4 regions of the Planococcus sp. 1R117A genome follow, and region 2 is predicted to be linked to each of the others. Evidence: riboswitches for the same ligand, from Rfam matches in the RefSeq annotation. Region 2 holds a riboswitch; each other region holds the start of a gene.
The links. A riboswitch is a leader RNA that binds a small molecule or an ion and turns the genes downstream of it on or off. The one in region 2 is predicted to bind S-adenosylmethionine.

Region 1 (8,052 bases), on a different contig from region 2:
GTTCAATCGAAGTTCTGCAGAATCTTCAATGGTGATGACACGTTCATTTATCGGAATAGCCTTAGCTACTGCATTCAGCAATGTGGTTTTCCCACTGCCCGTTCCGCCTGAAATCAAGATATTCAGTTTTGCTTTCACAAGCGCTTGAAGAAACTCTGCCATGCGCTCATCTAAAGAAGCTAGCCGCAGCAAATCTTCCATTTCGAAAGGTTCTTTTCGGAATTTCCGAATGGACAAAAGCGTTCCATTCAAACTGATTGGCGGAATGACTGCATTGACCCGGCTGCCATCCGGAAGCCTTGCATCGACCATTGGCGAACTTTCATCAATTCGCCGCCCAAGAGGCGCAATGACCCGATCCACAATGTGGCGGACATGCTCTTCGTTTTTAAAAGTTACATGTGAAGCTTCCAGCCGTCCGTTCCGCTCAATATGAATCTCTTTCGGTCCATTCACCAGAATCTCTGTAATCGAAGGATCTTTTAATAATTGCTCAATCGGTCCAAAACCGACTGTTTCATCAATTAGGCGAGTCAGCAGCGTCTCTCTGTCCATTTTGGAAATAACCACTTTTTCCTCAAGCATAAATTGGCTGATCAACCGTTCAATCGAGATGCGTCGATCAATTTCTTCAGCTGCAATAAGAGGTTCCAAATTGGTTTCGGCCAGCAGCCGGTTTTTATAATGTTCCAGCAGCTCCTCCAAAAATGGAGTTAAAAATTGTGAAGTCTGCGTTGAAATAGTGTCGCTGACCGCTGCTGCCGATTCGGTTCTTTTTCTTTGAAAGAGCGACATCGCTTTCCTTCCTTCCTAAAAAAACGATTATTTTAACATTGAAACGACCCATTTCCTTATGTCTTTAGCGGCCGGGGTCAGTTTTTTCTCTTTTGGCATTTTGCGGAGGGTCTCTCCTTTGTTAATGGCTGCTTGCACTCCTTTTATATCACGTCTGATTTCAGCAGCAACCGGATACTCGATAAACCGCTCAATATCTTTTTTGCTTAACTCATTTTCTCTTCCTACCTCGTTCACTACCAATTCCAGTCGGTCAGTGGTAGGAATGCCTAACTTCTGAAACAATTCTTCTGTATGTTTAAAAACCCGGATGGATGGAGTGTCGAGCAAAGTGGTGTAATAAATGCGATCCGCTTCGATGAGTGCCGTATATGTCCGTTCATCCATATTGACTGGCAAATCAACAATGATAAAATCGTATGCTCTTCGGCAAACTCGTAAAAGCCTGGTGACAAAATCTTCTGTTATGTATTCGGCAAGTTCCGCATCGCATGGACTGATGAGAAGTTCCATTTTTGACAAAGGTTCTTTTTCAGTGACATTGCGTAAATGCTGCTCAGTCATTTCTTTAATAACCGGCTCCAGATCCAAAATATTGCGGGTTGTTTCGACTCCCAAATAAGATTCTCCGCCGCCATATTGCAAGTTGAGATCTATGTATAGTACTTGAGCAGTGGATTCGAACTTCAAAGTCTGGGCAAAAGCTGTGCTTAATAAAGTTTTTCCGCTTCCGCCTTTGCCGCTGTAGAAAGCGAAGACTTGGCCGCTGCCTCTTCTAAAGCTCAGTTGCTTTTCTTTTTCAGGCGTTGTTTGCAAACGGGCCAGCATGATGGAAATTTGGTTTTCCAATCCATTCAAGTCTTCCGGGATAACAAAATAATCAATTGCTCCTGCTCTGACTAAATCACGGAACAACTGAAAATCATGGCTTTCGTGTACGAATACCACTGGGACATTGTTCAGTTCTTGCTGTAAATAAGCATGCGTTTCCAAATCATGGCCGGGGTCATGAAGTTGAAGAACCATCGAGGGTTCGACGTTTTTCAATTCGGATCTTAAGTGGCTCGGGTCTAACCAGGTATAGTCAAACTCTTCTCCAAATTGCCTAGTAAGCGATGCAAACAGCTCGTTTTGTTGTCCTACTATCAGTAAATTGGATTGTTTCATTTTAAGTTCCCTCAGCTCTCTGTAGGCGTTTCAACGGCGCCATCCTATTCTTTCTTATCTGCTTCCTTTTTTTCTGCAGCTTTAGGCTTTTCTTCAGCTTTAGATTTTTCTTTGGCTTTAGGTTTTTCTTCAGCTTTAGGTTTTTGTTTCTTTACTTGCGGGGCAGCAGCTTTTCCATTGCCGACATTTGCTTTTATGATTCGCACACTGTCTGCGTAATTTTGCATATGTATTAATTTTGGAGCTTGATCGAGTGCTACTTCTACTTGCACTCCTCCAAACTTTTTATTGTCGTTTGCCACTCTGGCAACTTTCACGTCTTTCATGAAAATCTCGGTTTTATTTTCATCTTTGTCCTTCAAGGAAACAATAATATCCACGCGGTCCAATGCTTCAAGCTGTTCATCAAAAAACACTCGTTCGGAAGCCATCAAAGTAATGAGACGGTTGTTTTCTTCCATAACGGCTGAAGCTTGTTTCAACATATTTTTTGTTATTAAATCACCAGCAGACAAAGGTATTACTGATACTTTGTTTTCTAAATCATCCGTATTGACAATATGCTCTTCCGTTACGAACTTTTTAGGGATTTCTTCCACGGTAATGTCTTTTGGCGTTATCACACTCCGTGAGGCAATGTCTCCGCTTGCTGCATAAACGTTCACCATGGTCCCCAGGTCATTGTTCAGCGCTTTAACTTTTTGCAAAGTTAAAAACCCGGCTGTTCCTGCTAAAATTGCAGCAAGCAGGAAAAAGATAATTGCTTTTCTCTTAGACTCGATCATGTTGGCACTCCCTCGGCATAAGCCTATTAATTCTTTTCTGCTTTTATAGTAGAGAAATAAAAAACTGATGATGATGCATAAAAATTTTGGTTCTTAATAAGAGAAGAATTTAGTTCACTTTTTATTCATATTGAAATTCCCTACTTATGCTTACCATTATTTTAAAAGACTTGTCAAAATAATACAGCAAATAAAATGAGATTTAGTAATTCTAAAGTCTCTTGAGCCTAAATACCTTATACGCTTTTTTTCAAATAAAACCTATTCTTCATACGGTAATTCTAGGACTTAATAACCTTAAATAGGTATTTATTGAAACCAATTTATCATCCTTCATTCTTTCCAATCGGTTCTTTTTATTCATTTTTGATTATTTTCAAAATTTAAAATCTTGATTTCAATATTGTTTAAATAGAGAGAATTACATAGGTCTGAAGGCTTTCCAATTTCATGAGAAAATAAAAAAACTCATGCTTATCGCATGAGTTGGGGAACTACTAAATTATTCAATTTCTTTCGGATATGGCCACTCCATTTCTCAAATTCAACAAGGAAGCCATCATGCCCGAAATTCGTTTCAATGATTTCCCAGGATGCATTCGGCAAGCCTTGAAGCCAAGGAATCAATTGCTCGCTTGGGTACAGCAAATCTTTTGTAAATGACAAGGAAAAGATTTCTACTTCTATTCTTTCTTTAGATACATCATGGGTATTCATCGCTTTCAGTAAGGTCAAGTAGCTATTGGCATCAAAACGCCTGGCCAATTTTTTCCCTTGATAATCGAGATAGGACTCCACTTCAAAACGGCTGTCATTGGAACAGCGGCGGAACCGCTGATCGAATAGATTGCCGCTCCGGTAAGTGACCATGGCGGCCATGCGCGCCAATTCAAAGCCTTTCAGCTCGGAGGAATCCGTATAATTTCCATCTTTAAAGAGCGCATCATTTTCTATTGCCTGAATGCCAATCCAATTGAAAGCCACACCATAATCACTGTAAGCAGGGGTCACAGCAAGCGGAAGAATGGCATCAACAAAATCCGGGTACAAATGCCCCCATTCAAGTGCTTTCATCCCTCCCAGCGATCCTCCTAGGACCGCGGTCAAATGAGAGATACCCAATTCCTTTAACGCCGCATGCTCCGCCCGGACCATATCGCGGATTGTAAGATTTGGAAACGAAGCCCGGTATGGCTGACCCGTTTCCGGATTGAGGGACAATGGACCGGTTGATCCATTGCAGCCACCCAACACATTAAATGTAATGACTTGAAAAACGTTTGTATCCACGGCTTTCCCTGGTCCGATCAATCCTGACCACCAGCCCGGATTTTCAGCATTGCCGACTGCAAATTGATCGCCTGTTAAAGCATGGCAGACGAGAATCACAGGAGCATCTTTTTTGCCGCACCGTTCGTAGGCAAGTTCTACGTTATGCAAGACTTCCGTCGACTCCAGGGGAAGTGTTCCTATGGATACTGTCGTCATTTCCGTTCCCTCCTATACGTTCTCGAGTACCGCTGCCTGAATTGCTTGTTCAAGGTCGGCGATTAAGTCTTCTGGATTTTCCAACCCTATCGATAAACGGATCAATTCTTCCGTAACACCTGATGATTCCAGTTCTTCTTTCTTCAATTGCTGATGCGTTGTCGAAGCCGGGTGAATAATCAGCGATTTCGCATCTCCAACATTTGCCACATGAGACCATAACACAACGCTGTCAATCACTTTGCGCCCTGCTTCCCGTCCGCCTTTGACACCAAAATTGACAATTGAACCGTATCCGTCTTTTAAGTACTTTTGTGCCAATTGATGAGATGGGTGGTCTTCAAATCCAATGTAATTGACCCATTCGACTTGAGGATGAGCTTTTAAGTATTCCGCTACAATACGGGCATTGCTGTTGTGGCGTGGAATGCGCAAGTGCAAGGTTTCCAATCCCTGTAAAAAGGCATGGGCACTTTCGGCGCTGAGTGATGGACCGAAATCACGCAACAATTGAACGCGCAGTTTCGTCGCGAAAGACGCACCTTCCACATCGATGCCGTAGCGGATTCCATGGTAGCTTTCATCCGGTTGTGTATAGCTCGGGAACTTTGGATTATTCCAGTTGAATTTACCGCCATCTACAACAACCCCTCCGATAGTTGTTCCGTGTCCGCCAATCCATTTTGTTGCAGAATGGATAACGACGTCAGCACCAAACTCAATTGGATTGCTGCCATATGGCGATGCGAATGTGTTATCGATCAATAAAGGAATCTGATTTTCGTGGGCAATTGCGGCCACTGCTTCTACATCCAGAACATTCAAACTTGGATTTCCAATAATTTCTCCAAAAATCGCTTTTGTCTTATCAGTAATGGCTTCACGGAAGTTTTCAGGATTTGTACCGTCAACAAATTTGACGTTGATGCCATACCGCGGCAATGTGTTGGCGAAGAGACTGTATGTACCTCCGTATAAATTGGCGTCCGCAACAATTTCATCGCCCGCTTCTGCTACGTTCAAAACAGAAAATGCAATAGCTGCCATTCCTGAAGCCAAGGCTACAGCAGCTGTTCCGCCTTCAAGAAGCGCCACGCGCTGTTCGAAAACATCAACCGTCGGGTTCATAATGCGTGAATAAATATTTCCTGTTTCTTTTAAACCGAATAGATTTTGGGCGTGCTCCGTATTTTTAAACACATAAGAAGTCGTTTTATGGATGGCTACACCTCTTGCTCCAGTAACTGGATCCGGTTGTTGTCCTCCGTGCAATAAAAGCGTTTCTGGTTTAAAGTTTGTCATTTTGTTTTCCTCCTAAGGTTTTTTTGATGGAAACCATGGTTGAGGAGGAACAGAAAAAAGCCCCCTTCAATTAAGAAGAGGGCCGTGATATACGGATTGCCTCCTCTCATCTGCCAGATCCCGTCTTGCCGGATCTGTAGGACTTAGCACCTTTCCAAGCATTGCTTGTTGGTTGCCGGGCATCATAGGGCCTATTCCCTCCGCCTCTCTTGATAAGAGTATTCAGATTTAGTTTTCCATCATGTTGAGTAGTATAGAATAAAACAGAGAAATTTGTCAAGCGCATTTTTTCAAAAGATTTTGAAACCTATGACTTATTGAATACGTTTACTGTATAGAGGTGAACAATAATGATTCTATGGATTGCACTTGCACTCTTTTCAGGTTATTTTATCGGTTGTCTTCATGGTTCTGTTATTGCCCAGCTGCTGTCCGGCGTAAACGTCAAAAATAAAGGCGTCAAAAATTCAGGGGCTTCAAACGCAGCTATTGTTCTCGGCTGGAAATACGGGGCGCTTGTTGCTGTTCTTGATATTTTTAAAGGAGCAGCTGTTGTTATGGGATTCCGCTTTTTGCTAAGCGGCGCTTCTCTGCCGGATGAAATGGTTTGGATGCTGCTATTTCTCGCAGCGGCCGCTGTCGTTTTCGGCCATAACTTCCCGTTCTATATGAACTTTGATGGCGGAAAAGGAACAGCTTCAGTTATCGGCGCCATGCTGGCCCTTGATTGGAAGCTTGGCCTTGCCGGCGGTCTGCTGCTGGTGCTGGCAGCACTGGCTACCGGCTATTTAGTGGTCGGGGTTCTCGTATTATATGGCATGTTTTTTGCCATTGCCTTTTGGCCGGCCGAAGGCATATGGCCTTTAGTCACCGCCTTCGCTTTGTTTGCTATGGCAGTCTGGAAGCATCTCGAGAACATCACGCGCATTAAAAACGGAACAGAAAACAAAGTTTCTTCTGTTTTCCGGAAAAAACCTGCCGGCTCTGCTTAAGAAGCCGGCATAGGCAGCGGATCCGCTGTCTTTTTTATTGTCTAGAATCGTATTTTTTGTCTTGCTGGTCGTATTTTTATCTTTGCTGGTCGTATTTCGTCTGCTACTGTTCGTATTTTATCCGTTGCTGGTCGTATTTCATTTTTCCTCCGAGCCGAATGCGCAGCATTTGGGCGTATTGCCAAAATTCCCTATTTTCATGCTAAAATAAAGTGATTACATACTTAGGGGGAACTGTATATGTTTGAAAAGCTGATTGAGCGCCTTGTCCGCTATGCAAAAATTGATACACAATCGGATGCTGAGAGCACTGAAACACCTTCTACGCCGGGGCAATGGGATTTGTTGCATGAACTCGAAAACGAAATGAAGGAAATCGGTTTGGAAGATGTCAGCATGGACGAGTTCGGTTATTTGTTCGGCACCTTGCCTGCCAACACAGAAAAAGAAATTCCCGTTGTCGGCTTTCTGGCGCATGTCGACACCGCTACGGATTTCACAGGAAAAAACGTCAATCCGCAGCGCATCGACAATTACGATGGCAGCGACATTCAATTGAGTTCTTCCGTTACTATGGCAGTCGCCGACTTTCCTGACTTGAAGAATTATGTTGGCCATACTTTGATTACTACTGACGGCACCACTTTGCTTGGTGCCGACAATAAAGCGGGTGTTGCCGAAATTATGACCGCCATGGAATACTTGGTTCAACATCCTGAAATTAAGCATGGAAAAATCCGTGTAGCTTTTACACCAGACGAAGAAATTGGCCTCGGACCACATAAGTTTGATGTAGAGCGTTTCGCAGCTGACTTTGCTTATACAATGGACGGCGGGCCTCTTGGCGAACTGCAGTATGAAAGCTTTAACGCAGCTGCTGCCAAACTGACGGTCCAAGGGAAAAGCGTTCATCCCGGTTCAGCCAAAGATAAAATGATCAATGCCCAAACGGTCGCTATCCGCTTCCAGGAAGAAATGCCGAAAAATGAGGTACCTGAATTGACCGAAGGCTACGAAGGGTTTATCCACTTGAACAGTTTTAATGGAAATGTTGATCAAGCGGTTCTCTCCTATATCATTCGCGATTTTGACAAAGAGGCTTTCGAAGCGAAAAAGAGCCATATGAAAAACGTGGCCGCTAAGCTGCAAGAGCAGTATGGCAATGAAGCCATTAAACTTGAGATTGAAGATCAATATTACAATATGCGTGAGAAAATTGAACCAGCAATGGAAATTGTCGATGCAGCCGAAACAGCTATGAAGACACTTGAGATTGAACCGAACATCGTGCCTGTCAGAGGTGGTACAGACGGTTCCCAATTATCTTATATGGGCTTGCCGACACCTAATATTTTTACTGGCGGTGAAAACTATCATGGCCAGTACGAGTTCATCTCTGTGCAGAACATGGAAAAAGCTACACAAGTCATTATAGAAATCGCGAAATCGATGGAACAAAAATAAGCGCCCGCGGGCGCTTATTTTTTCAGGCTGTCGAGAAACTCTCGGCAGTCTTTTCTCAT
Region 2 (8,052 bases):
AAGGAAGGGAAGATGTTCCGCAAAGTGATAAAATCATTAAAGACCGTAAGACTGGCGAAGAAACTTACATCGAGAATACCGGAGATAAATATTAAAAAGCGTATCAGATAACCTTTGAGGTTACCCGGTACGCTTTTCTTATGCTCTCCGCAGTAAAACCTTTTGCAGGAATTTCTGCGTACGTTCTTCAGTCGGATAGGTGAAGATGTCTTCCGGTTTTCCTTGCTCGACGATATGGCCATCGGCGATAAATACAACACGGTCGGACACTTCACGGGCAAAGTCCATTTCATGCGTAACGAGGACCATTGTCTGTCCTTCCGATGCCAGTTCTTTAATGACTGTCAGTACTTCTCCAACGAGTTCAGGATCAAGCGCAGAAGTCGGTTCATCGAACAACAGCAGATCAGGTTTTAAGGCAAGGATGCGTGCGATGGCTGCCCGCTGCTTTTGTCCACCAGACAATTGTTCGGGATACTGGTTTTTATGATCCAGTAAGCCAACTTTCTGCAGCAGTCCTTCCGCTTCAAAGACGACTTCCTGCTTGTTTCTTTTTTGTACGACGAGCGGTGCTTCAATGATGTTTTCAATCACCGTTTTATGCGGGAATAAGTGAAAATGCTGAAACACCATGCCGGAATATTGGCGGATGTCGATTTTCTGCTTTTTGGTCGGATTCTTTCCATTGAACGCCACGTGTACATTGTTGATTTGCAGCGATCCGGCAGAAGGGGTTTCCAGTAAATTAAGGCAGCGCAGCAAGGTGGTTTTTCCAGAGCCTGAAGGACCGATAATACTGACGACTTCCCCTTTTTCAATTTCAAACGAGATGGACTTCAATACTTCCACATCTTTAAATTTCTTACTTAGGTTTTCCACTTTAATCATATTCCGTACCTCCAATCAAGCTGCAACATAGCGGTTGGCTTTCTTCTCAAGATAATCCTGCAGCAGCGTGACCAGTGCACAAATTGCCCAGTAAATAAGCGCTACCAGAATATACAAAGTCAAACTTTCATAGGTTTGGCCAACCACCACTTTTGCCCGGTAAAACATTTCTGAAACCGTGATGACCATAGCAAGGGAAGTTCCTTTGATGATATCCATAAAAGTGCTCGATAAAGGCGGTAAGGCAATGCGTGTCGCTTGCGGCAAGATGATGCGGGTCATGGTTTGCCAATAGCTCATCCGAAGTGTTTCCGCAGCTTCCCATTGTCCTTTCGCTACAGAGGAAATGGCGGAACGGATAATTTCAGCTGTGTAGGCAGAAAAATGGATGCTGATGCCAATGATGGCTGCAGTTAATGGCGCCATCTCGATGCCCACCATTGGAAAGCCGAAGTACAGGATAAACAGCATGACCAACAGCGGTGTACCCCGCATAAAGGAAATAAACAGTCGGGCAGGCACTGAAATCAGTTTAAACCGGTTCATGCGGGCGAGGGCAACAAACAAACCCAGAACTAAGGCGAAAAACATACTGACTAGTGCGATTAAAATGGTTTGCCAGGCCCCCTCTAAAATGAAGGGGAGGGAGTCGAGCGCAATTTCTACATTGAATAGATATTCCCATTTAAAGTCGGTCATCGGAAGACTCCTTTACTCATTATGTATAGAGGAGGAATCCGGGGATTCCTCAAGGTTTTTATTCTTTCTCAAGAGGCTGTGTTACATCAGCACCCAGGAATTTGTTTGAAATTTCCTTGATTGTGCCATCAGCCAGCAATTCTTCAAGAGCACCATCAATTTTTTCTTTCAGCTCCGGGCTGTCTTTAGGCAATACGATTGCGCTGCTGCTGAAAGAGAATTTTACTTCTTCAGCAAGCTTTAAACCTGGTTTGTCGTATTGCTCAAGCGAACGCATCAATACGAGGTAGTCATTCAGCGTGGCATCAACGCGGCCATTGACGATTTCCGGAAGGACTGTATCAGAACCTGTATAGACAATTACTTCGGCTCCTTGTTCCTGTGCGAACTTCGAGTAATTGCTTGTCGCGGAACCGCCAACTTTTTTACCTTTTAAATCTTCTACAGATTCTATGCCTGAGTTATCGCTTTCACGCACAATGGCAGAACCATAAGAATGCTTGATCGGGATGGTGAAATCAAATTTTTCTTTGCGCTCATCTGTGACAGAGAAATCGTTTGCTGCTATATCGATCTGGCCGTTGCGGAGTGCCGGAAGCAAGCCATCAAATTCCATTTCTTTAAACTCGACTTCCAGCCCAAGTTTCTCGCCTAAAGCACGGGCTACTTCCACATCATAACCGGTCAATTCTTTCGTTGTTTCGTCATGGTATGTAATAGGATAATAAAGACCTTCGGTTCCAACGACGATTTTTCCGGATTCCTGGATGCGTTCCCAGGAATTTTGTTCTTTGCCTTCTGTTGAAGCGGTTGCTTCACTAGTGGATTTTTCGCTGCCGCATGCCGCCAATAACAAACCGATTACGGCTACGACAAACAATAATAAAAAGCTTTTTGAATTTTTCATTCTGTTACACCTTCCTTTTCTATAAGTTTACTTGGTTTAAAGTTAATAGAATTGCTCTCGCATGAAGGCAAACAAAAAGCCTCTTCCATAAGAAGAGGCTGACATGCGAAATCACATTGAATATCCAGCTCTTCTTATCTCTCAAGCTCATGCTTGTTGGATTTGGCACAGTGCTCAATTTTGAGCCCGCTGCCGAGGTTTCGCAGGGCCAATCCCTCCACCTCTCATGATAAGAACGAATTACTATTAAACTATGTAGAAAACTTTACCACCATTGCATTTAATCGTCAACATAATATTCTGACAGAATGATTTTCTCAACTTTAAATCCGCTTCTGGTTTAATAAATTCATTTTTCTCTTCACTATGCATCCATTAAACAGGACTCGGCAAACGTTTATCAAGAAGGTGAAAAACAAGAAAAATTCTTGGGAAAAAAAGTGATTTAAGAAAGGGGGAAGTTTGGAAATCCAGTTGTACCAACGGTTTTATGCAATGTGAATCTGTTGACAGCCGAACAGTTTTGAATATAATTTTAAGTAGAAAGACCAGAATTAAAAGAAAGGGGTAAGAAGAAAATGTGGGCGTTGAAAGTCATCGCATGGCAAGCCCGAGTTGTAGAAGGGTGGCCATAGGAAAACCGGTTGCTTCTAAAAAAGTGATTAGGATCTTGTGACTTTTGAAAAGCTGGCATTAACCAAAAATACTTTAAAAAGGAGAAGATCACAATGAGCACTTTGTTTCCAAGAAAACAAACTGACCTATTCCCAAGCCTCTTTGGAAGCGGATTGGAATCTGACTTCTTTAATAAGTTTTTTGGGGAAAATACCTACCCTCAAGTTGATATAAGAGAGAAGAAAGATGGCTATGAATTTATGGTCGATCTTCCTGGATTCTCAAAAGAAGAAGTCGAAGTGGAGTACAAAGACGGCTATTTGGAAATCCGCGGTGAAAGAAACCAAAGCTGGGAGTCTAATGATGAAGAAGGACGCTTCGTACGCAAAGAACGTTCTTACGGTTCATTCAAGCGCAGCTTCTATATTGGTGAAATTGATGAAAAACAAATTATAGGCTCATTTGAAAAAGGGGTATTGATGCTTCAAGTGCCTAAGTCCAATGAGCAGGCACGAAAAGACAAAGGTTACCGGATTCCAATCGAATAAGGCATCGCCTCATATTCCCATTATTTATCGGGAAGCGCAAAAAGCCGGAGTGCAGCTGTAAATCAGCTGCACTCCGGTTATTTTTGTTTATGCATGATAATCGGTTACCACAAAAGTTCCCGTAGTAGCAAAATTAGACATATCTTCGAAAATGCCTTCAACTTCAGATAATCCGATTTCGCGCGTCACCATTTTGCCAGGCTGCAATTTTCCAAGAGCGACTTGCTCTAAAAGAGAAGTGAAGCGGAAAGCAGGAATCCCAAGAGTGGTGATAAATGATTTCTCAGTAAGGACCATGTGATCGACCGGAATGGAGATGAATCCGGCCTCTTTCTTAGAGGTCACGCCGATTTGTAAATGACGTCCACCTTTTTTCAAGCTATTGATGGCCGGTACACAAGTTTCTGTGATTCCAAGGGCGTCTACGGAAACATCTGCGCCGCCTTTTGTGATTTCTTGCACAGCTTCAACAGGATCATTGTCTTTGCTGTTGATGACAAAGTCAGCACCCAATTTCTTAGCCAACGCCAGATTGGAGTCATTGATATCGACTCCGATAACGAACGCGCCCATAGAAGAAGCGATATGGATAGCGGATAACCCGATTCCGCCACAGCCATAGACCACGACTTTTTCTCCTGGCATCACATTCACACGATCTACAACGCCGTGATAGGCAGTCATAAAACGGCAGCCCAACGCAGCTGCATCAGAAAAACTCAAATTGTCTGGCAGAGAAATGGCATTGCGGTCGCCTTTTGGCACGGCTACGTATTCCCCGTAACCGCCTTGATAAGCTGTGCCTGGAACGATAAACGAGTCACATAGCTGTGTGTTTCCCGCTATACAATGTGGGCAGGTACCATCACTTCCTGAAAACGGAACAATTACACGGTCACCGCGTTTAAAGTTTTTAATATCGCTGCCCACTTCTTCAACAATTCCACAAAACTCGTGGCCGATAATAGGCTGGACAATCCCATGATCTCCGACCCAAACATGCCAGTCGCTCCGGCAAACACCATTGGCCATCGTTTTAATGATGAGACCATCTTTTTCGATCACAGGAACCGGGACTTCTTGGATTACTGCTTTTTGGACATCTTCGATTACTAATGCTTTCATCGTTTCTCTCCTTTTTATTAAAAAATTTAATTATAAGCAATTAGATACAGCACATAAGAACTAAAAATATCAGCGCTTACATAATTTAATGTTATAATATTCGTAGTATTTAGTATATTCCCCATTTAGTATGGACTACCTACCTCAAAAGGAAGTGGAATTCGATGCAGATGCCTACCATTTATGACCGGTTGGAAACAATAAAAAGGATAGCTTCTCATGAGAAGCTGATTATTGAAATACTAGAGGCTTTCTCTGAAGCCTTTCCTGTTTTGGATGTCTATCTTTGCCGCTATTCTCCTATTGGCTTTTTAGGCGAAGGTGTTATTTCGCTGGAACAAAATGAAATCAAGTACATCCATGATCTGCGGTATGATATCAGGACTTTGCCGACGATTGAGGCAGCCATCTTTGAGAAAAAAGCAAAGTTTTATAAAGGCAGGGAGCTGTTCGAGAAAACCAGCAGCAATTACGTCATTGATTCGAATGTAAATTCTTTTCTGGTTGTCCCGCTTTTCAGCGGCCGGGCGGTTATGGGGTTTATTTATAGTTTAAGTATTAAAGAGGATGCGGATTTTACTGTGGAGGTATTAGAAGATATTACCCGGTTTGGTGAAGAAGTCGGAACAATCCTCCAGTCTTCTCTATGTGAAGGAAAACAGCAAGTATTGAGCAATAGGGAACTGGAAGTGATGAAAGAGATTTCGTTTGGAGGTACTACCAAAGAAATTGCAGATAAAATGGAAATCAGTGAACAGACTGTGAAGCAATACGTAAAGCTGGCAATAAAAAAGATGGCTGCTACGAACCGTACCCATGTGATTGCAGAGTTATTCAGGAAAGGGATTTTGTCTTAAAGGAGCAAGGGAATTTTAATAGCAGGCAGCTTTCATAAAATCCGCTAATGAATCAATCAAAATAAATTAGGGAACTGATAAAAATTCTGCTGGCACCACATCGAAAGCAAAAGGTCAGCTAAGGGAGGAAGTAAATTGACAAGCATGAAAAATACAATTGGGTTAGCAGTGCAAATAGTAGGAATAGGAGTTATTGCCATAAACTTTTTTCGCGCCATTGCGAGCATTGAATTGATAGGAGGCAGCTTGGCACTTGATATTTTCATCCAAGGAGTCTTATATGGAGTATTATTGCTGGGATTCGGTGAAGTGATTAATCTGTTGCAAGGCATATTCAATCAACGGGAACATGGAGGTGGCCATATCCGGCAGAAATCCACTGAGCTTACAAATGACAATAAAAAAATGATTTCATCAGATGTAAAACAACAAATTAAAGAAATATACATGAAGAAAAAAGTGGAAATTGAAAGCATTGAAGAAACCCCTTATGAAGGATATGCAATTGTGCATTATCAGGGGAAACGGGACATCGTAGATTTGAATGGCTTTCATCCGAGAATCTTGGCGGATCATGAAGTGAAGAATCATAGCGGGTTAAAGGAGATTATGGAAAGAGAACAATAATAATAAAAAGAACTGCCTTTTATAAAACAAAAGGGCAGTTCTTTTGGTTATTTCCAGCAGCTATCACAGCATCTCTTTCAAATACCCGTAACCCTCAGCTTCCATCTCCGCTTCAGGGATAAACAAGATCGATGCACTATTGATGCAATAGCGCAGGCCTCCTTTGTCTTTTGGTCCGTCGTTAAAGACATGGCCAAGATGGCTGTCGCCGGAGCGGCTCCGGACTTCGATGCGTGTCATATTAAAGCTGGTGTCTTTATGCTCGGTTACGACGTCCGGTTCAATCGGCTGAGTGAAGCTCGGCCAGCCGCATTTGGAATCGTATTTCTCCCGCGATGAGAAAAGCGGTTCGCCGGTTGCGACATCCACGTAAATTCCTGGCTCGTAATTATCCCAGTATTCATTGGAGTAGGCGGTTTCGGTGTCATTTTCCTGAGTCACATTGTACTGGGCATCTGTCAGTTTGGTTTTCAGTTCCTTGTCGCTCGGTTTTGGATAAAGAGCCGGGTCAATTAATGCGGGTACCTCCTGGTCTTCGAGTGAATCAAATTCAACATGGCAATAGCCGTTCGGATTTTTCTCCAGGTAATCCTGATGATATTCTTCGGCAAGGTAATAATGTTCAAGCGGTTCGACTTCGGTTACAATCGGGTCATCATATTTCGGTGCTTCATTTGCCATTACTTTTTCGATGACAGCGCGGTCCTTTTCATCTTCATAATAGATTCCAGTTCGGTATTGCTCGCCCCGGTCGTTGCCTTGCTGATTCAACAACGTCGGGTCGATGATCATAAAATAGTGGGACAGCAGCTTTTCAAGATCTACACGTTCCGGGTCATAACGGACATGGACCGTTTCCGCATGCCCAGTGTTTTTCCGTGTCACTTCTTCATAAGTCGGGTTTTCGGTGTTGCCGTTGGCATAGCCGGAAGTGACGTCATAAACGCCGAACACACGCGCCATATAAGCTTCGACCCCCCAAAAACAACCGCCGGCAAGCCAGATATCCTTCAAATTATCGGTATCAAACGTTAACCCCTTATTCGGATTATCGGGAAAGCGGGATTCGGACCCAGCCGCAGTTGTTTCACTTGCCGTGTTGAAGTTTGGGACAGAACAGCCGGCTAACAGCAGCATCAATAGTAATATAAAGGCTTTTTTGAAGTTCATCTCTTAATGGCCGCCTTTCATTATTGGATGCTTTCAAAGCTCTCATAAATTTGTGCATTGCTGAAATGCCCCGGTGAACTTTTTACCAGGACACCATCAGAACCGATATAAACGGAAGTCGGATAGGCGAGTACGCCATATTCTTCAAAGACAGTGCCACCTTCATCCAATAAAACCGTAATGTTTGAAGCATTCTCGATACCACCAAACCACTTGGCGAAAGATTCACTGTCTTTTTCAGCATTAGAACTCGGCGATACGATGGTTAAAACTTCAAAGTCCGTGTCTTCATCTGCTAATGTATTCAATTCTTCCATGCCGGCAAGACAAATAGAACACCAAGAAGCCCAAAACTTCACATAAACTTTTTTACCGGCATACTTTGAAAGGTCATGCTGTTTGCCTTCTAAATCGACTAAATCAAAAACGGGCGCTTGTTTGCCGTCATTCATAGGTTGTGCAGTGGACGTGGCCTGGTTGCTGGAGCAGCTGGCTAAGACAAAAGCAAGAACAGCGACGAAGAAAATTTTAATCGGTACATTCATCTTGATCATCCTTTACTGGATATCTTTGTGGACGTTCCGGGAGCAATTGCAGTATGGGAAATCAGTTACTT
Region 3 (8,052 bases), on a different contig from region 2:
GTTCCGCGTATTAAGAAAACCCCTTTTTCTTCCATGAAACGGATCATCTCAACCTTTTCATCTCGCCGTAGTTTTTCCAGTGGTTTATCCCCTATGATTTTGTCGATTAATTCATCGGCGATTTCCCGTATATGCTCCATTTCACTAAAATTTTCTTGTTTAGGAACAGATTTTGGAAATTGATTGGGGTTGGCTGGAATCATCCTGCTTAACCAATTGATGTTCTCGGTAATGGCCGTGGTATCAACATTGATGCATAGGGCCCCCATCACTTTTTTTTCTTGATCCCTGATGAGCAATGTAGAAGATTTTATCATTCTGCCGTCTTCCGTTTGAAAATAATAATTTGCTGAAAAATCATTTGTGAAGTTTTGAGAAAGCAATACTTCTGTAATGAGGTGGTCAAAGCTTTGCCCTACTTTTCTGCCCGTTACATGGTTATTAACTGTATAAACAACTGAGTTTTGCGGGACTGTTAAATCATGCACTACAACCTCGCAATCTTGACCAAAAGTTTTTGCAATGACCTCTGCTATCGGAATATATGTCTCAAGTATCTTGTGCATTGTAAAAACCCTCTCCAATTTTCATCTATAGTTAACACACTATATAAATTATTATACAAAATCAATAGATTTTTATATTTATAAGAAAATTTAGATATTTTTGTTGGCATTAATTGATTCGGTTCGTCTTGCGTTCTATAAAGAAATCGATGCAGCAACGGCCGAAGAAGCCGCAGAGATCATATTGGCTTTAGATAAAATCAGTTAAAGTTAAGGTGCTGCCGTCCTGAGTGCTGCGCCAGAGTCATTACAAAAATTATTGTGTTTAAAGCAAGGAACGAAATAGAGCCTGCATCCTTTTGGGATACAGGCTCCTTCTTTTACCGCCAATTTATTAAATTCCATACTTTCCTGCTTGATGTAGTAGTAAAATCCGCGTTGCGCACAAAAAAAGACTGTTCAAAGCTACAGTTTCGCTTTTAAACTCTTTTATTATAACAATAGTTGGGATAAATAAAGGCATCAGGCTCTCTATACCATTGCCTGCTGCCTCTTTGGCTATTATTTTTCCATATTACGTCCCCATCCAGCAATGGCTGAAATATCCTCTGGGGTTGTTCTGCAACAACCTCCAATCAGTTGAGCTCCAGCGTTATACCATCGTTGTGTGTTAAAGGCAAAGTGATTTGTTGAAGACTCTTCCTCCCATGTCTTGCTTATGGCGTCATACTCTTCACCGGAATTTGGATAAACAATTACCGGTTTGGAAGTTCGGCTTTTTACTTCTCCAATCAGCGTTTCTATAAAATCGGGTGCTGAACAATTAATGCCGATTGCAGCTACTTGCTGTTCTTTATCCAACCACTCCGCACAACTGGAAATTCTTTCTCCATCGCTTATGTGGCGGCCATCCTTGGCACTAAAGCTGAACCAGGCATAAACCCCTGGGAATTCCTTCAGCACCTCTAGGATGGCTTTAGCTTCTATCAGACAGGGAAGAGTCTCACACGCTAAAATATCGGCCCCTGCATCCACCAATGCCTTGATTCGCTCTTTGTGAAAGGCGACCAATTCACTTTCACTGATAGAATAATTACCGCGATATTCAGAGCCATCCGACAGAAAAGCACCATATGGGCCTACAGAAGCAGCAACTAAGGGTCTCGGCCTGTTGGATTTATCATTTAACGCTTCCCAAAATTCATCACGGGCCTCTGCTGCAATTTGAACAGACTTTTTGATCAATCCAATTGCCTCTTCCTCAGTTAACCCTCTTTCCTGATACCCTTTAATAGTTGCCTGGTAGCTGGCAGTAATCGCACAATCCGCTCCCGCTTCAAAATAACTCATATGCACCTGCTTGATCAGCTCCGGATCTTCCATCAATACTTTTGCGGACCACAAGCGATCGTTCAAATTACAGCCATGATTCTCAAGCTCTGTAGCCATGGCCCCGTCCAGAATAACGACAGGAAAGCTATTCAAAATTTGCTCTATCGGGTTCAATCCAAACATCCTTCCTCTATCCAAGCTTATTTCACCATCTTTTAATGGGTTCTGATTGCTTTGCTTAAAAATTGCTTCGTTCTCTCGACTTTAGGATCATTAAAAAGTTGTTCAGCTGTTCCTTCTTCAACAATGAGGCCATCTTCCATGAAAATGACGCGGTCTGAAATGTCACGTGCAAAATTCAGTTCATGGGTGACAATAAGCATCGTATTTCCTTCATTGGCTACCTTTTTGATCGTTGCCAAAACTTCATCAACCAGTTCTGGATCAAGTGAGGAAGTCGGTTCATCAAACAATAGGACTTCCGGATTGAGTGCAAGTGCACGAGCGATCCCAACCCGCTGCTGCTGCCCGCCTGACAGTTGTGCGGGATAGTGGCTTAACCTATTCGCTAAACCCACCCTTTCCAGAATTTCAATGCTTCTTTTCTTAGCTTCAACTTTATGTATTTTCTTGACACTGGTTAAACCGACCATCACATTTTGCAGCACGGTAAAATTCTTGAATAGATGGTATTGCTGAAAGACCATCCCTGTCAAATTTCTTAAAGAAACGATATCTGCTTTACTCGCTGTTTCAGCATCTACTCTTTTATCGTTGATTTCAACAATTCCGCCGCTAGGCTGCTCCAAAAAATTAATACACCGCAATAGTGTTGATTTACCTGAACCGCTTGGCCCTAAAATGGCAACCACTTCACCTTTGGCAACTGTAAGGTTTATCCCTTTCAGCACATGCTGGTTACCGTAATATTTATGGATATTTTCCAATTTGATCATGCAGCAATCCCTCTTTCATATCTGCGAGCCCGTTTCTCGATTTTCACGAGCAATCGCTCTACTGCTATACAAAGAATCCAGTAGACAATCGATACCGCGATATACACTTCAAAGAATGCTAACCCGCGGGAACCGAGAATTTTGGCTTGCCCCATAATGTCTATAACGCCAATAATGAAAACAAGAGAGGTATCTTTGATGGTGCTGATAAACATATTCCCAAGGTTAGGTATGGCTACTGTCAAAGCTTGCGGGAAGATGATTTTAAGCATCATCTGTGCAGGGCTCATGCCTATCGATTTAGCAGCTTCAAACTGCCCGCGATCAACCGATTCAATAGCAGAACGGATCGTTTCGGACAAGTATGCTCCCAAATTTACGGAAAACGCCAATAGCGCATAAACTTCGGGTGGAATGCTGTTGACGTCCGCCGATTGGAGCCAGCCGTATTCAATCTGCAAGTAATAAATAATTTTCGGTATGCCATAAAATACGAGATAGATCTGAACCAATAAAGGGGTCCCTCTGATAAACGATACGTAAATGGATGAAATCACCCTTAATACCGGGACCCGGTAAATTTTGATGAGGGCGGTGGCCACGCCAATAAACAAGCTTAAAATCAATGAACCTACCGCAATCCCTATGGTGATGGGCAGCCGCGAAATAATTGCAGGAAAGCTTTCTATTAAAAAATTGATATCCAGTAAATTCTCCATTGCCTCTTCCCCTCCACAAACCTATTCAGGGATGTACTCTCCGCCAGTCCATTTTTTCGACAGTTCAGCTAAAGTGCCATCTTGCTTGAGTTCTTCCAAAACAGGATCAATCAGTGCCTTCAATTCTTCGCCCTGCTCCCCATTTTTCAATACGATTCCCATATCATCATTAACCAAAGGCTGGCCGACAATTTCAACGTCCAAATCATTCTTCTCCAAGACTGCATCAATCATGATCGGGTCGTTTACATAAGCATCAAGCCGGCCGTTTTGCACATCCTGCAAAATTTCTGAAGGGTTGCCGCTTTCGCTGTACTTCAAATCAATCGCTTTTGCCGCTTTTTTGTTGTACTCCTCAAGCAACAACGTGTAAGAATCTCCAGCTAAAGCGCCGATTTTCTTGCCTTCTAAATCCTCAATGGTTTGAATATCTTTCCTTCCTTCTTTCACAGCAATAACGGTTTCCGCTGCAAAATAGGATTCATCGGTGAACAAATACTTTTCCTGGCGTTCCGGCGTTTTCGCGACTTGATCGGCGATGGCCTGAATTTTATTGGATTCCAGCGCCAGGAACATGCTGTCCCATGGAACAGCGGTGAATTCGAACGTGTAGCCGTCCAATTTCTCATCGACCGCTTTGACCACTTCTACATCGTATCCGGTCAGTTCGTTGTTCTCATCCGCAAAAGCAAAAGGCGGATAATCGTTTTGCGTTCCGACCAGAATCACTTGCTCGCCTGTAGCACTTGCTGCTTCTTTTGACGAACATCCGCTTAGAATGCCGCCTGCGCCTAGCAATAAAACCAGAGAAAGGGATATGTACTGTTTTCTTTTCATGTTAAAACTCCTTTGTTGGTAAAGAGAGTCGCAAAGTTCTTTCATACTCAAAGCTTTGCGCTGCTTGAATGAATGAGGCCAAAAAACACAAAAAACCTATTCCGATAGGAAATAGGTTTTAATCTAGATCTTATCTTTCAGAGCAAACGCTCTGCAGGAATTAGCACCTCTCATAAAAAATGATGGTTGCTGGACGTCATCGGGCCTGTCCCTCAGTCTCTCTTGATAAGTTATTTAATTTTTACATAATACAGATAGTATTTTACATTGCCCGTTCTGTCAAATACATTTTTCTCTATTTCGAATTTTTACCGCTTATTTTTTATGAAAACAGAAAGAATATGATCGAAATACACGAGCTCATTTTACTGGCCAGCGCTGCAGTTGCGGTTGAAATCTCTGCAAAGAGGGCTTCCTCTGCCCTACTTCAAAGTTTGAACAACCCATTTGACAATAATTCGAATCTTAAATACTATCTAATAATACTTCTTATGCCTTTTTACTAATTCACTTTATGCTGTCCTGACTTTCTGAACAATGGCCCAAATTTAAAGAAGAGCGGAGCGAACTGGCAATGACAAAAGAACCTGTATATGATGTAGCCATCGTAGGTGCGGGAACGATGGGAATGGCTGCTGGCGCCTTTTTGGCGAAACAGAATGCAAAGACCCTGCTAATTGATGCCTTCGACCCGCCGCACATTAAGGGAAGCCATCACGGGGACACTCGCTTGATCCGGCATGCTTATGGTGAAGGCAGACAATACGTGACGCTTGTGAAGCGTGCCCAGCGATTATGGGAGGAACTCGAACAGCAGACAGGCTACAAAATTTTTGAAAAAACCGGTGTTCTTGGACTTGGCCCGAAAGATTCGCCTTTTCTGCAAGAAACAATCGCGGCTGCTCAGAAATATGATCTCCCTTTGGAAATCTTAAACGGCCAGGAAATCCAAAGCAGGTGGCCTGGTTTTTCGGTGCCGGACCACTTTATTGGGTGCTTTGAAGCAGGATCGGGAATCATTTACAGCGAGGCGGCCATCCGGGCTTACAAGGAAACCGCTCTTAAAAACGGAGCGGACCTTGTCTCCAATACACCAGTGCGGGACATCGACATGAATGATGCAAATGGGATAAAAATTTCGACCGACCATACTGCCTTTTATGCAAAAAAAGTGATCATCACTGCCGGTGCCTGGGCCGCAAAGTTATTGCCGGAGTTAAGCCTTCCGATTCAGCCGACACGCAAAGCCGTCGGCTGGTTTGATGCCCCTTCCGATCTGTACAGCGATGCCCACTTTCCGGCCTTCTTTATCGAGGACGGGGATAAAAAAGCTTATGGTTTCCCTAATTTGAACGGCGCCGGCCTTAAAATCGGCAAATCTGATGGCGGACAGCTGATTGACCCGGACGTGCATACCCAGAACTTCGGACTGTATGAAAGTGATGAAGGCGACTTAAGGCATATGCTTCAAACCTATATGCCTCAAGCAAATGGCACATTGAATCAAGGAAAAACCTGTCTGTATACAAACTCGCGCGACCATGATTTTATCGTTGATTATCATCCAGACCATCCGCAAGTCATTTTTGCCTGCGGCTTTTCGGGGCATGGCTTTAAATTCGGCAGCGTAATGGGAGAAGTATTGAGCCAAATGGCGTTGGAAGGCCAAAGCACCTTTGATATTTCCATCTTCTCTCTCAAGCGATTCAATTAGTGAGTTTTCTTATAGCTAGTACTTAAGGATATAGACAGAAAAAAAAGCACCTCTTATGAGATGCTTTTTTTCCTGATTTAATTTGATGGACGAAGAGAGCCTAAAGAGAATTTGCAACTGTCTTCACCAGTAAACATTTTATTTCCCGGGAAATATACGATATTTTAAAGCCTAAAAACAGTGTATTTCAGCTGGTAAGGATTGCTCAAATCGCTACTCCAGCTGCTCTTCCTCAAGCAGTTTAAACCCTTCAATCATCGTGTCTTCTTCCACTTCGATCAAGATGCAGCGTTTGCCGTTATAATTGACGCCTTTGACGTATCGTAAGTCTTGCGGGCTGATTTTGATTTCCGCGACTTTTGTGTTGATTTTGATCGACTTGGACGCATAGCTTGGCACGACGTGGCTTGCTTTCATTTCGTAGTTTTTGTCTTCCACCACTTGCTGGAAGGCCCTTTCCACTTTTTCGCTACTTACATCTTTGACGCCGCTCGCCTTCAAGACACGTGTCACTTCTACCGTATCCAAAACTGGCGGCTCCTCATCTTCATTCTCAGCTTCTTTTTCCACTTCCAGCATGAGATTGATCTCATCATAGAGACCGGCAAGGGTTCTTGAATCTACTTCTTCTCCGATTACGGCTTTGACGATTTCCTCAAACACCGCTTTGTCTTCCTCGGCGGTCATGATTTCATTGCCGTTTAAGACGTTCTCGATAAACTGGAAATCTGGTTTGTTCGCTTTGCCCGAAGCATAAACGATGTGATGAATGTCCGCGGCATTGTCCGTGAAGCTCGGGAACAAAAATCCGCCAACTGGAGAAGCCAATTTAATGACGGGATCGACCAACACATTTGACTTGAATTCTTTTTCGACAAAGTCAAACACCAGTGAACTTTTCGGCAGTTCAGTCTGGTTCATGCTGCCGAGGATAAACGGCGTGGTATACACTTCATCCCGCATGTCGATTTCCGTTTCATCTGCCTGGCGCTTCGTCGTTTTGAAATACGTTCCGCGAATAAACGTGATGACCATATCTTTTTCATACGGTTTTTCTTCCACCATCTTCAAGGCAATGCGCTGCATATTCGCCTGCCATTCCGCCACATCCTCTGCCTCAAGCCCTTCATACAGGAGCCGCTGCGTATGCTCTGCCTGTTCCTCTTCCTGCGGCTGGAACTTCACTTCAAACAGCTTCACATCGAGTTTTCCGCCCAATACTTTCTTGAAATTGGCAAGAAACAGCTCTTGCTGTTCCCGGTCCAATAAAGAAAACGAGCGGCTTTCTTCGTGAAAAATTTCACTGCTTTCCTGCTGGATGTACACATTGTAAATGTCTGCGATCTTCAATAGATCGGTATCGAGCTTAAATCGTTTGCGGATATCTGCTATATCTTTATTGTTCATCTCAAATTCCAACTCCCTGGGTAGTAAAATCCGTGTTGTGTACAAAAAAAAGAGTGTTCAAAGCTATGGTTCAGCTTTTGACACTCTTATATTATAACAACAAATGAAATGAAGATGATGTCACAATCTGCTTACCGGCTTGTTTCATATGATCGGCGGTGCAATTGATGAACTTGTTCCGCCAGTTCAGGAACCGGTCCTTCCACTTCCGTATCCGTAATCACATCCGGAATGGCCAGATTCCGGACACGGGACGGTGCAGCGCCCATTTCACTTAACCAGCCGGCTAATTGCTCAGAAGAACTGGCGTACACGATTCTGCCCAGGCCGACCCATCCGTGAGCCGCTGCACACATCGGACAATGTTCACCGGAAGTATAGACCGTTGCCTTGCTTCTTTCTTCAGGAGCCAGATTATTTGCTGCCCACCTGGCAATCGAAAACTCGGGATGCTGCGTATGGTCACCGCCGGCCACATGATTATGGTCTTCAAAAAGCACTCCCCCAGCAGCTGACACCAGGACAGAGCCGAATGGTTCGTCTCCTTTTTCCAAAGCCGTTTCCGCGAGTTCCACACAGCG
Region 4 (8,052 bases), on a different contig from region 2:
CGCAGCCGTTTTCGAATAAACTTCACAATGCAGCAAGGTTTCAGCCGACGGCTTCAAATGTGTCTCTTCAACTGCCTTGCCGTTAGCATCCACCAGCAAAAAATCTTCTGCCGTGCGTTTGCGCTTGTCTTTGCCGCTGGCCGTCACCAGAAATTCAACAGGTGATTCTTGGACTTTAATGGCTAAGTTGCCGCTCGTTCCCATGAACCAGTCCCGGAGCGCCAATTCGTCTTTGATATCTGCGAGTTCCTTCCATCGCTCCTGAAGCGCCGTCATAGTTTCACACCCAGACGAGCGTCGATGATGGAAGTGACATCCCGGAAGTTTTCAAACGGCTCATACGGCAAGCCGAGCTCTTCGCATTTCTCGATTAAAAAATCGCGGGCAATGACAAGGTCTGCCCGTTTCGCCGCTTCAAGATCGGTGATGGAGTCTCCGATGACGATGCTTTTCGCGCCGTTTTCAAGCAGCTCACGGATAATGGACGGCTTGCAGCAGCCGCAGCCTTGGCTCGTGCATTCGTTGTCGCATCTATGCGGGAAATTAATGTGGATCGTTTCTCCTGAAAAATCCGCTTCGTTGCAGTAGACGCCGGCGAAAGGGCCGAATGGTTCGAGCAGCGGATAGACAAAAAAGTCAATGCCGCCGCTGACGATATAAAGCGCAATATCCTGTTCTTTGGCGTAAGCCACGAATTCAGAAAAGCCGTCACGGATTTGCGCCTGTTCCAGCACATAGCTGACAATGTCGTGTTTTTTCGCTGAAGGCAACAGCGAGAACATCTTTGCCACGCCTTCTTTTATGGAAACCCGTTGGGCCAGGATATCGTCTTTGACCGGTTCCCAGCCGGGCGGATTGAATTTTTTCATGATTGCGATGATGTTGTCGTTGTTGGTCACCGTGCCATCAAAATCGCAGAAAATCACTGGTTTGCTCAAAATGCTTACCCCCATATTGCCAATGCTGTTTTTAATTCTTCATGCTGTTCGGAAGCGTCGACGAGTGTTTTTTTGCTTAAAACGGCATCAACTGCCTGGCGGAAAGCTTTACCGCCTCCGGCTGCACCGTCCGGATGGCCATGTACGCCGCCTCCTGCATTGATGATGCTGTCAATTCCGAAATCGTTGATCAATAACGGAACAAGTCCGGGATGGATGCCTGCAGAAGGCACTGGGAAGCTTTGCTTCAACGGACTGTCCTTCACCAATTCCTCGCCAAGTGCCAGTGCCTGCGCTTTTTCAAGAGCAACACTGCCGTAAGGGGAGGGGAACAAAGAAAAGTCGGCGCCTGCGTAGCGGACCAGTTTTCCGAGTGCCAGAGAAGTGGCCAGTCCATAAAAGTTGGAAGAAGTGAAAGCGCCGCTGAATGCTGGATGCGCCATGAGCGGCAGCCGGATATCCGGATCTTCTGCCAGTTCCTGCAGCACATCCAGACCATAAGCATGGACATTGAACAGCAAGGCATCCGCCCCAAGTTCGCGTGCTTTTTTTGCCTTGTCACGCAAGTTCGAAGTGCGCCCCGACAAGTTCACCGCATAAAGCGTCCGGTGCCCGGTTTCTTCAAAGACCTGTTGCAGCACGTTTTTCCCTGTGGTGATCCGCTTCTCAAAAGGCGTCAGTGGATTATCAAAAAGGATCTCATCATCTTTTACCAAATCCACTCCGCCGAGCGCCTGCTGGCGAAGCTGCGACGTCAGGAAATCCAAGTCGCGGCCGATGACGCCTTTGAAGATGCTCATGACAAGCGGCCGGCCGGTAACGCTAAGCAATTCCCGAATTCCGTCGATGCCGAACCGCGGTCCCGGAAAATGGGAGAGCAGCTCTTCGTCAAACTCCAAATCGAGCAGCTTAACTTCACCATCCAGCGACAATTTGCCGAAAACAGTGGTTAAAATTGCTGGGAAATCCGCTGAGAAGTTGGCACTTGGATACGAAATCTTCACCACAGCCTTGATTTCATCCGGCTTTAACGGATGCGGGGAATCTTCAAATTCCGTTACTGAAACGACATTTCCTTTATGGTGTTTTAATTGCTGCTGTTCCAATAATGGCAGGTCGGTCCACGATCCGATCGTCAGGCCCAGGGCGATTCCTTCTGCCTTTTCCCCGAATGAACCCGCTTTGCCATACAGCTGGTAAGTCGCTGTTAAACTGCTCATTGCATTCACACTCCTGTTAAAAATCAAAATAAAAAACCTCTTCAAACAAGAAGAGGTTAATAGGCTTAACAACTTCTTATTTCTCAGCCGCATAAATCGGCTGCAAGAATTAGCACCGTGTCCATTAATGGACCGGTTGCCGGGTATCATAGGGCTCGTCCCTCCACCTGCTCTGAATAAGAATGCGTATTCAATTTGGGTTAAATAATTTGGGTTAAATAAAGAAATTAGTTTTGATTATTTCATGCTTAAAGCTTTCTGTCAATGAATATTCGCAAAATTATTTGTAGTTAAAAAAGTTATTGACAGTCAATTCTGAACCGTGATAGGATTCTTCTCAACAGCATATAGTTACTCAAATAGTACTCTTATCAAGAGCAGGCAGAGGGAAATTGGCCCTATGACGCCCAGCAACCGACCGTAATACCTTCGTGAGAAGGGGCGCTTTTGCGCCGGAATGCAAATTCCGCAAGGCACGGTGCTAATTCCATCAGAAATGACCATTTCTGAAAGATAAGAGGCATGGAATCTATCATTCTAGGCCTCTTTCTTGCGGAAAGAGGCTTTTTATATTGACCCGGAAAGGTAGATGAATGATGACAATAGCATCCGAACAATACGAAGCATTAACCGAAGAAAAAGCCATTGCACTGGCTCAGAGCCTATACCCATTCCCTGAAGGAGCGGAACTTGTGTGCCGCGAAATCGGCGATGGGAACTTGAATTATGTATTCCAGATCAAAGATCCTAAAAGCGGAAAAGGGTTGATCATCAAACAGGCATTGCCGTATGCGAAAGTTGTCGGGGAAAGCTGGCCGCTGACTTTGAAACGCGCAACGATTGAAGCGAACGCTCTTCAAAAGCACGGCGAATTTGCACCGGGGCTGGTCCCGGCCGTTTATGCCATGGATGAGGAACTGGCGATTACCGTAATGGAAGACTTGTCTCATCTGACGATTGCACGCGAAGGGTTGATCCAGGGGGCAGCCTATCCGAAACTATCGGAACACATCGGCGAGTATTTGGCGCGCACGCTGTTCCATACATCCGATTTTGCGCTGCACCCGTTTGAGAAAAAGCGCTTGGCGGCCGAATACTCCAACCCGGAACTGTGCAAAATAACAGAAGACCTTATTTTCACCGACCCGTTTTTCAATAACGACACCAATGATTACGAACCGGAGCTTCAAGCCACGGTCGAAGCTATCTGGAACAACGGTCCATTGAAACTTGAAGCGGCAAAGCTGAAGTTCAGTTTTTTGACGGAAGCGGAAGCGCTATTGCATGGGGACCTTCATACCGGCAGTATTTTTGCCAGTGAATCGGAAACGAAAGTCATCGACCCGGAATTTGCTTTTTACGGTCCGATTGGCTTTGACGTCGGCTTGTTTCTGGCAAACTTGATCGTTCAGTCAATCACCCGGAGCGGCGAAGAACGCCAAGTGATTGTGAACCATATCGAACGTACATGGGAAGTTTTCTCAACCCGCTTTTCAGAACTTTGGGACCGGGAAGGCATTGAAGCATACAAAAAAACAGCAGGCTATAAAGAGTTCATATTGGAAAAGATATTCCGCGACACGCTTGGCTTTGCCGGCTGTGAATTAATTCGACGCACAATCGGACTGGCACATGTTAAAGATCTGGACAGCATTGAAGATAAGAATTTGCGCATTCGTTTAAAGAAACAAGCTTTGCAAACCGGCGAAGCGCTGATTTTAAAACGTTCCGGGTTAACAACAATCAGTGCGGTATCTGGTCTGCTTGAGGAGCTGAAGCAATGACAATTCCATTATCAATTGCCTGGACAGACGGGCAGTTGGTCATCTTAGATCAACAGAAACTGCCGCATGAAATTGACTATTTGACACTCGAGACGATTGAAGATGTCTATGAAGCCATCTTTACGCTGAAAGTTCGCGGCGCGCCGGCCATCGGCATCGCCGCCGCTTATGGCTTAGCACTGGCAGCCCAGCGGCACGATGCTGAAACAGTGGAAGCATTCCTGCATTATGTGCGTAAAGATGCGCTTTATCTAGGAGAGTCGCGTCCGACGGCCGTCAACTTAATGTGGGCGCTCGATAGATTGCTTGAAGCCGTTCAAAAAGCTGAATCTGCAGAAAATGGAAAAGCGCTGCTTATCGCAGAAGCGGTGCGCATCCACCAGGAAGATGAAGCTTCCTGCCGGCAGATCGGCGAATACGCCTTGTCGCTTTTGGAAGGGCATAAACGGGTGATGACCATCTGCAATGCCGGATCGATTGCCACTGCGAAATATGGAACAGCCTTGGCGCCATTTCACCTTGGAAGCGAACGCGGCCGGAAATTTGAAGTGTTTGCATGTGAGACCCGCCCGGTATTCCAAGGTTCACGGCTGACCGTCTGGGAGCTTCAGCAGTCAGGAGTGGACGTCACGCTTATCACCGACAGCATGGCGGCCCACACCATTGGGGCGAAAGACATCGAAGCCATTATCGTGGGCGCGGACCGCATCGCGGCAAACGGCGATACCGCCAATAAAATCGGAACACTCAACTTGGCGATTCTCGCTGATGCTTATGGGATTCCATTTTATGTAGCGGCGCCCGCATCAACGTTTGACGTCACCATTGACAGCGGTGCAGAAATACCAATTGAAGAACGGAAAGCGGAAGAAATCACTCATATTGGCAGCCGGCCGGTAGCGCCTCTGGGCACGAAAGTCTTTAATCCTGCTTTTGATGTGACTCCATCCCGCTTTATTACTGCAATCATCACAGAAAAAGGAATCATCAGACCTGATTACTACCAAAATATTCCCGGAGTTCTTAACCTCTATGCAGAAAAAGGAGAAAAATAATGAAAAAACAATCGCTCTTATTATTAACCATTTTATTGATCATCAGTGCATTTCTGGCTGCCTGCCAGCCAAAAGGCGAAGGCAGTGAAGAAAAGACGCCGGACGCTGCGAAAGCAGAAGCCTCGGATAATCCGTTGGCCGGCAAAAAAGTCGCGCTCATCATGCAGCAAAACTTAGGGACGTTTTCTGCGCAGTATATCGAAGGCGTGGAAGAACAAGTCGGGAAATTCGGCGGCAACGTAACGGTCTTTACATCGGACGGCGACTTGGCAAAAATGGCATCCAACTTGGACGCAGCCATCAACCAAGGATTTGACGGAATTTTGATTGACCACGGCACCAAAGAGGCATTGAACCAAGGCGTTGAAAAAGCAGTGGAAAAAGGAATTCCGGTTGTCGCTTTTGATGCAGGAGTAGATGTTGAAGGCGTGGTTTCTTTAGAACAAGGCGATCAGCAAATGGCTGAAATGACATTGGAAAAATTGGCTAACGACCATGATGGAAAAGCCAATATCGTAAAAATCTGGGTAGCCGGCTTTGCCCCGATGGAACGCCGCCAAGTCGCTTACGAAGAATTTTTGAAAAATAATACAGGCATCAAAGAAGTCACGGCATTCGGTGCAGCGACTCAAAACACAGCTCTTGATACACAGGCGCAAATGGAAGCGGTATTGAAGCAATATCCGAATGAAGGCGAAATCACAGCAGTCTGGGCCGCCTGGGATGAATTTGCAAAAGGTGCAGTGCGCGCCATTGAACAATCCGGTCGCACCGATATCAGCGTCTACAGCATCGACATGAGTGATGAAGACTTGCAGATGATCCAGAAAGACGGCAGCCCGTGGGCAGCTTCGGCAGCAGTGGATCCGGTTGATATTGGCCGCATTCAAGTGCGTTACCTGTATCAGCAAATCAATGGTGAAAATCCGGAACAGAAAGTGGTTCTGGAACCGATTTTTGTAGATGCGGAAAAATTACCTGAAGAAGCCATCACAACCGCTGAATTGAGCGAGTACATCGAAGGCTGGGGCGCGAGTGAACAAGGGTATACGGACGCGCTTAAGAAGTTGGAAAGTAAGTAAGGAAAAGCGGAAGCACCCAAGAATCTGGGTGCTTAAGCCTCAACAATAGGAAAAGTGAGCGGAGCTGTCCTGTACAACGGGGCGGCTCTTTTCTAAGAAAGGAGCAAAGCCGATGGGGAATTCTTTGCTGTCAATGACAGGAATCCGAAAAACGTTCGGAAATGTAACGGCATTGGAAAGGGCAGAGTTCGGTCTCGAACAAGGAGAAGTGCATGCCTTGCTTGGCGTCAACGGTGCTGGAAAAAGTACATTGATCAAAATATTATCGGGCGTTTATGGACAGGACGCGGGAGAAATCCGGCTGGATGGAAACCTGGTTCAGCTGCAATCACCGAAAGCGGCGAAACAGCAAGGCATTTATTGTGTTTACCAGGAAGTGGATACAGCAATCGTGCCGGAATTATCGGTTGCTGAAAATATTCTCCTCGATACTTTCGCAGCTGGCGGCGGACTGTTTGTCTCCAAAGCAAAAATGTACGTGCAGGCGCGTGAAGCGTTGGCTCAATTGCAGTCGGAAAATCTTAATGTTAAACAAAAAGCGGCCCAGCTGACATTGGCGGAGAAACAATTAGTGCTGATTGCCGGGCTCTCGTCCATTCAGCGAAAATCATCATTTTTGATGAACCGACAGCCCCGCTGTCAATCCCCGAAGCCGACAAGCTATTTACGGTCATCAATAAATTAAAAAAGCAGGGAGTCGGCTGTATTTTTATCTCTCACCGGCTGCCGGAAGTGTTTGAAATCAGCGACCGCATCACGGTGATGGCAGAAGGTAAGTGGGTGAATACGTTTGAGACAGAAACGGCTGTGCAGGAAGAAGTTGTTGAAGCGATGCTTGGAAAAACGCTCAGCAATGAACTGGTTCACCGTGAACATGAAATCGGCGCTCCATTGCTGGCTGTGAAAGATTTATCTGACGGCCAAAAATTGAAAAACCTGTCCTTCACTGTGGCATCCGGGGAAATCGTTGGCGTCGTCGGGCTTGTCGGGGCAGGAAAGACTGAATTAGCAAAAGCCTTATTCGGCGGAACTCCGTTAACCTCAGGTACGATCGAACTGTCAGGAAGGCAGCTGAAACTCAGGAATCCTGGAGATGCCATTAAAGCAGGGATAGCGCTGGTGCCCGAAGAGAGGCGGAAAGAAGGATTATTCGTCCAAGAATCCTTACAGGCAAACGCATCGTTTCCCAATCTGAAAAAATTCTCGCCGCAGCTGTTCATGGATAAAAAATCGGAAAAAAGATTTGCCGAAGAAATCATCAGCCGGCTTAAAATTAAAACGGACAGCACGGATACACCACTTGTCCATCTAAGTGGTGGCAATCAGCAAAAAGTAGCAATCGGCAAATGGACTTCCCTTGATTCTGCGGTTTATCTCTTTGATGAGCCAACAAAAGGAGTCGATATCGGAGCCAAAGTGGATATTTTCAAGCTGATCCGCCAACTGGCGGAAAGCGGCAAAGGCTGTCTTTATTTTTCCAGTGAAATTCATGAAGCCATCGGAATTTCAGACCGGATTTTGGTTATGTACAATGGTCAGATCGTGAAAGAGTTTTCACGGCAAGAAGCGACCCAGGAAAGGATTTTGTTATATGCAAGCGGTGGAAAAGAAGAGCACGGCAAAAACCCAAAACTCAGCACAAGAGAAAGCAATCCAGTTTCTGTTTAAATACGGCGCCATCGTCTTATTGGTATTCATCATTCTTTATTTCAGTACAATCAGCGATGCTTTTTTCACGTATGGAAATTTTACGGACATTCTTCGTTCCATTTCAATTGTGACTTTGCTGGCGCTGGGAGTAACATTTACGCTAGTAGTGGATGGTTTTGATTTATCGGTCGGTTCGACGATGTCGTTATCGACGGTAGTATCCGCTTCATTGATGGTTTGGTATGAGATGCCTTTATGGCTGGTCCTGCTGCTGCCAATCCTGGTGGGGGTTTTGGTTGGAGTGGTCAATAGTTTATTGATTG

Region 1: linked by a shared signal. The riboswitch ahead of ACSFXN_RS02225 (O-acetylhomoserine aminocarboxypropyltransferase/cysteine synthase family protein) and the one ahead of ACSFXN_RS15730 (transporter substrate-binding domain-containing protein) in region 2 are both predicted to bind S-adenosylmethionine.
Region 3: linked by a shared signal. The riboswitch ahead of ACSFXN_RS05195 (transporter substrate-binding domain-containing protein) and the one ahead of ACSFXN_RS15730 (transporter substrate-binding domain-containing protein) in region 2 are both predicted to bind S-adenosylmethionine.
Region 4: linked by a shared signal. The riboswitch ahead of mtnW (2,3-diketo-5-methylthiopentyl-1-phosphate enolase) and the one ahead of ACSFXN_RS15730 (transporter substrate-binding domain-containing protein) in region 2 are both predicted to bind S-adenosylmethionine.

What each region holds. Positions count from the first base shown of each region.
Region 1 covers NZ_JBPRLO010000001.1:498,317-506,368, forward strand. The annotation lists gene ACSFXN_RS02205 (CpaF family protein) at 1-795, opposite strand, end outside; gene ACSFXN_RS02210 (AAA family ATPase) at 823-1,962, opposite strand; gene ACSFXN_RS02215 (SAF domain-containing protein) at 2,007-2,747, opposite strand; gene metX (homoserine O-acetyltransferase MetX) at 3,222-4,235, opposite strand; gene ACSFXN_RS02225 (O-acetylhomoserine aminocarboxypropyltransferase/cysteine synthase family protein) at 4,248-5,537, opposite strand; SAM riboswitch class I at 5,641-5,756, opposite strand; gene ACSFXN_RS02230 (glycerol-3-phosphate acyltransferase) at 5,888-6,529, shown strand; gene pepT (peptidase T) at 6,770-7,993, shown strand.
Region 2 covers NZ_JBPRLO010000005.1:222,689-230,740, forward strand. The annotation lists gene ACSFXN_RS15715 (hypothetical protein) at 1-95, shown strand, start outside; gene ACSFXN_RS15720 (amino acid ABC transporter ATP-binding protein) at 139-888, opposite strand; gene ACSFXN_RS15725 (amino acid ABC transporter permease) at 904-1,587, opposite strand; gene ACSFXN_RS15730 (transporter substrate-binding domain-containing protein) at 1,646-2,494, opposite strand; SAM riboswitch class I at 2,626-2,730, opposite strand; gene ACSFXN_RS15735 (Hsp20/alpha crystallin family protein) at 3,223-3,657, shown strand; gene ACSFXN_RS15740 (zinc-binding dehydrogenase) at 3,745-4,782, opposite strand; gene ACSFXN_RS15745 (LuxR C-terminal-related transcriptional regulator) at 4,947-5,639, shown strand; gene ACSFXN_RS15750 (hypothetical protein) at 5,775-6,266, shown strand; gene msrB (peptide-methionine (R)-S-oxide reductase MsrB) at 6,330-7,436, opposite strand; gene ACSFXN_RS15760 (TlpA family protein disulfide reductase) at 7,457-7,981, opposite strand.
Region 3 covers NZ_JBPRLO010000001.1:1,098,786-1,106,837, forward strand. The annotation lists gene ACSFXN_RS05175 (helix-turn-helix transcriptional regulator) at 1-566, opposite strand, end outside; gene mmuM (homocysteine S-methyltransferase) at 1,068-2,012, opposite strand; gene ACSFXN_RS05185 (amino acid ABC transporter ATP-binding protein) at 2,054-2,794, opposite strand; gene ACSFXN_RS05190 (amino acid ABC transporter permease) at 2,791-3,513, opposite strand; gene ACSFXN_RS05195 (transporter substrate-binding domain-containing protein) at 3,535-4,350, opposite strand; SAM riboswitch class I at 4,478-4,582, opposite strand; gene solA (N-methyl-L-tryptophan oxidase) at 4,925-6,064, shown strand; gene ACSFXN_RS05205 (DUF4317 domain-containing protein) at 6,278-7,471, opposite strand; gene ACSFXN_RS05210 (nucleoside deaminase) at 7,603-8,052, opposite strand, start outside.
Region 4 covers NZ_JBPRLO010000001.1:1,012,378-1,020,429, reverse strand. The annotation lists gene ACSFXN_RS04805 (methylthioribulose 1-phosphate dehydratase) at 1-276, opposite strand, end outside; gene ACSFXN_RS04800 (2-hydroxy-3-keto-5-methylthiopentenyl-1-phosphate phosphatase) at 273-938, opposite strand; gene mtnW (2,3-diketo-5-methylthiopentyl-1-phosphate enolase) at 944-2,158, opposite strand; SAM riboswitch class I at 2,232-2,341, opposite strand; SAM riboswitch class I at 2,524-2,678, shown strand; gene mtnK (S-methyl-5-thioribose kinase) at 2,752-3,942, shown strand; gene mtnA (S-methyl-5-thioribose-1-phosphate isomerase) at 3,939-4,997, shown strand; gene ACSFXN_RS04780 (sugar ABC transporter substrate-binding protein) at 4,997-6,079, shown strand; partial or broken gene ACSFXN_RS04775 (sugar ABC transporter ATP-binding protein) at 6,192-7,747, shown strand; gene ACSFXN_RS04770 (ABC transporter permease) at 7,671-8,052, shown strand, end outside.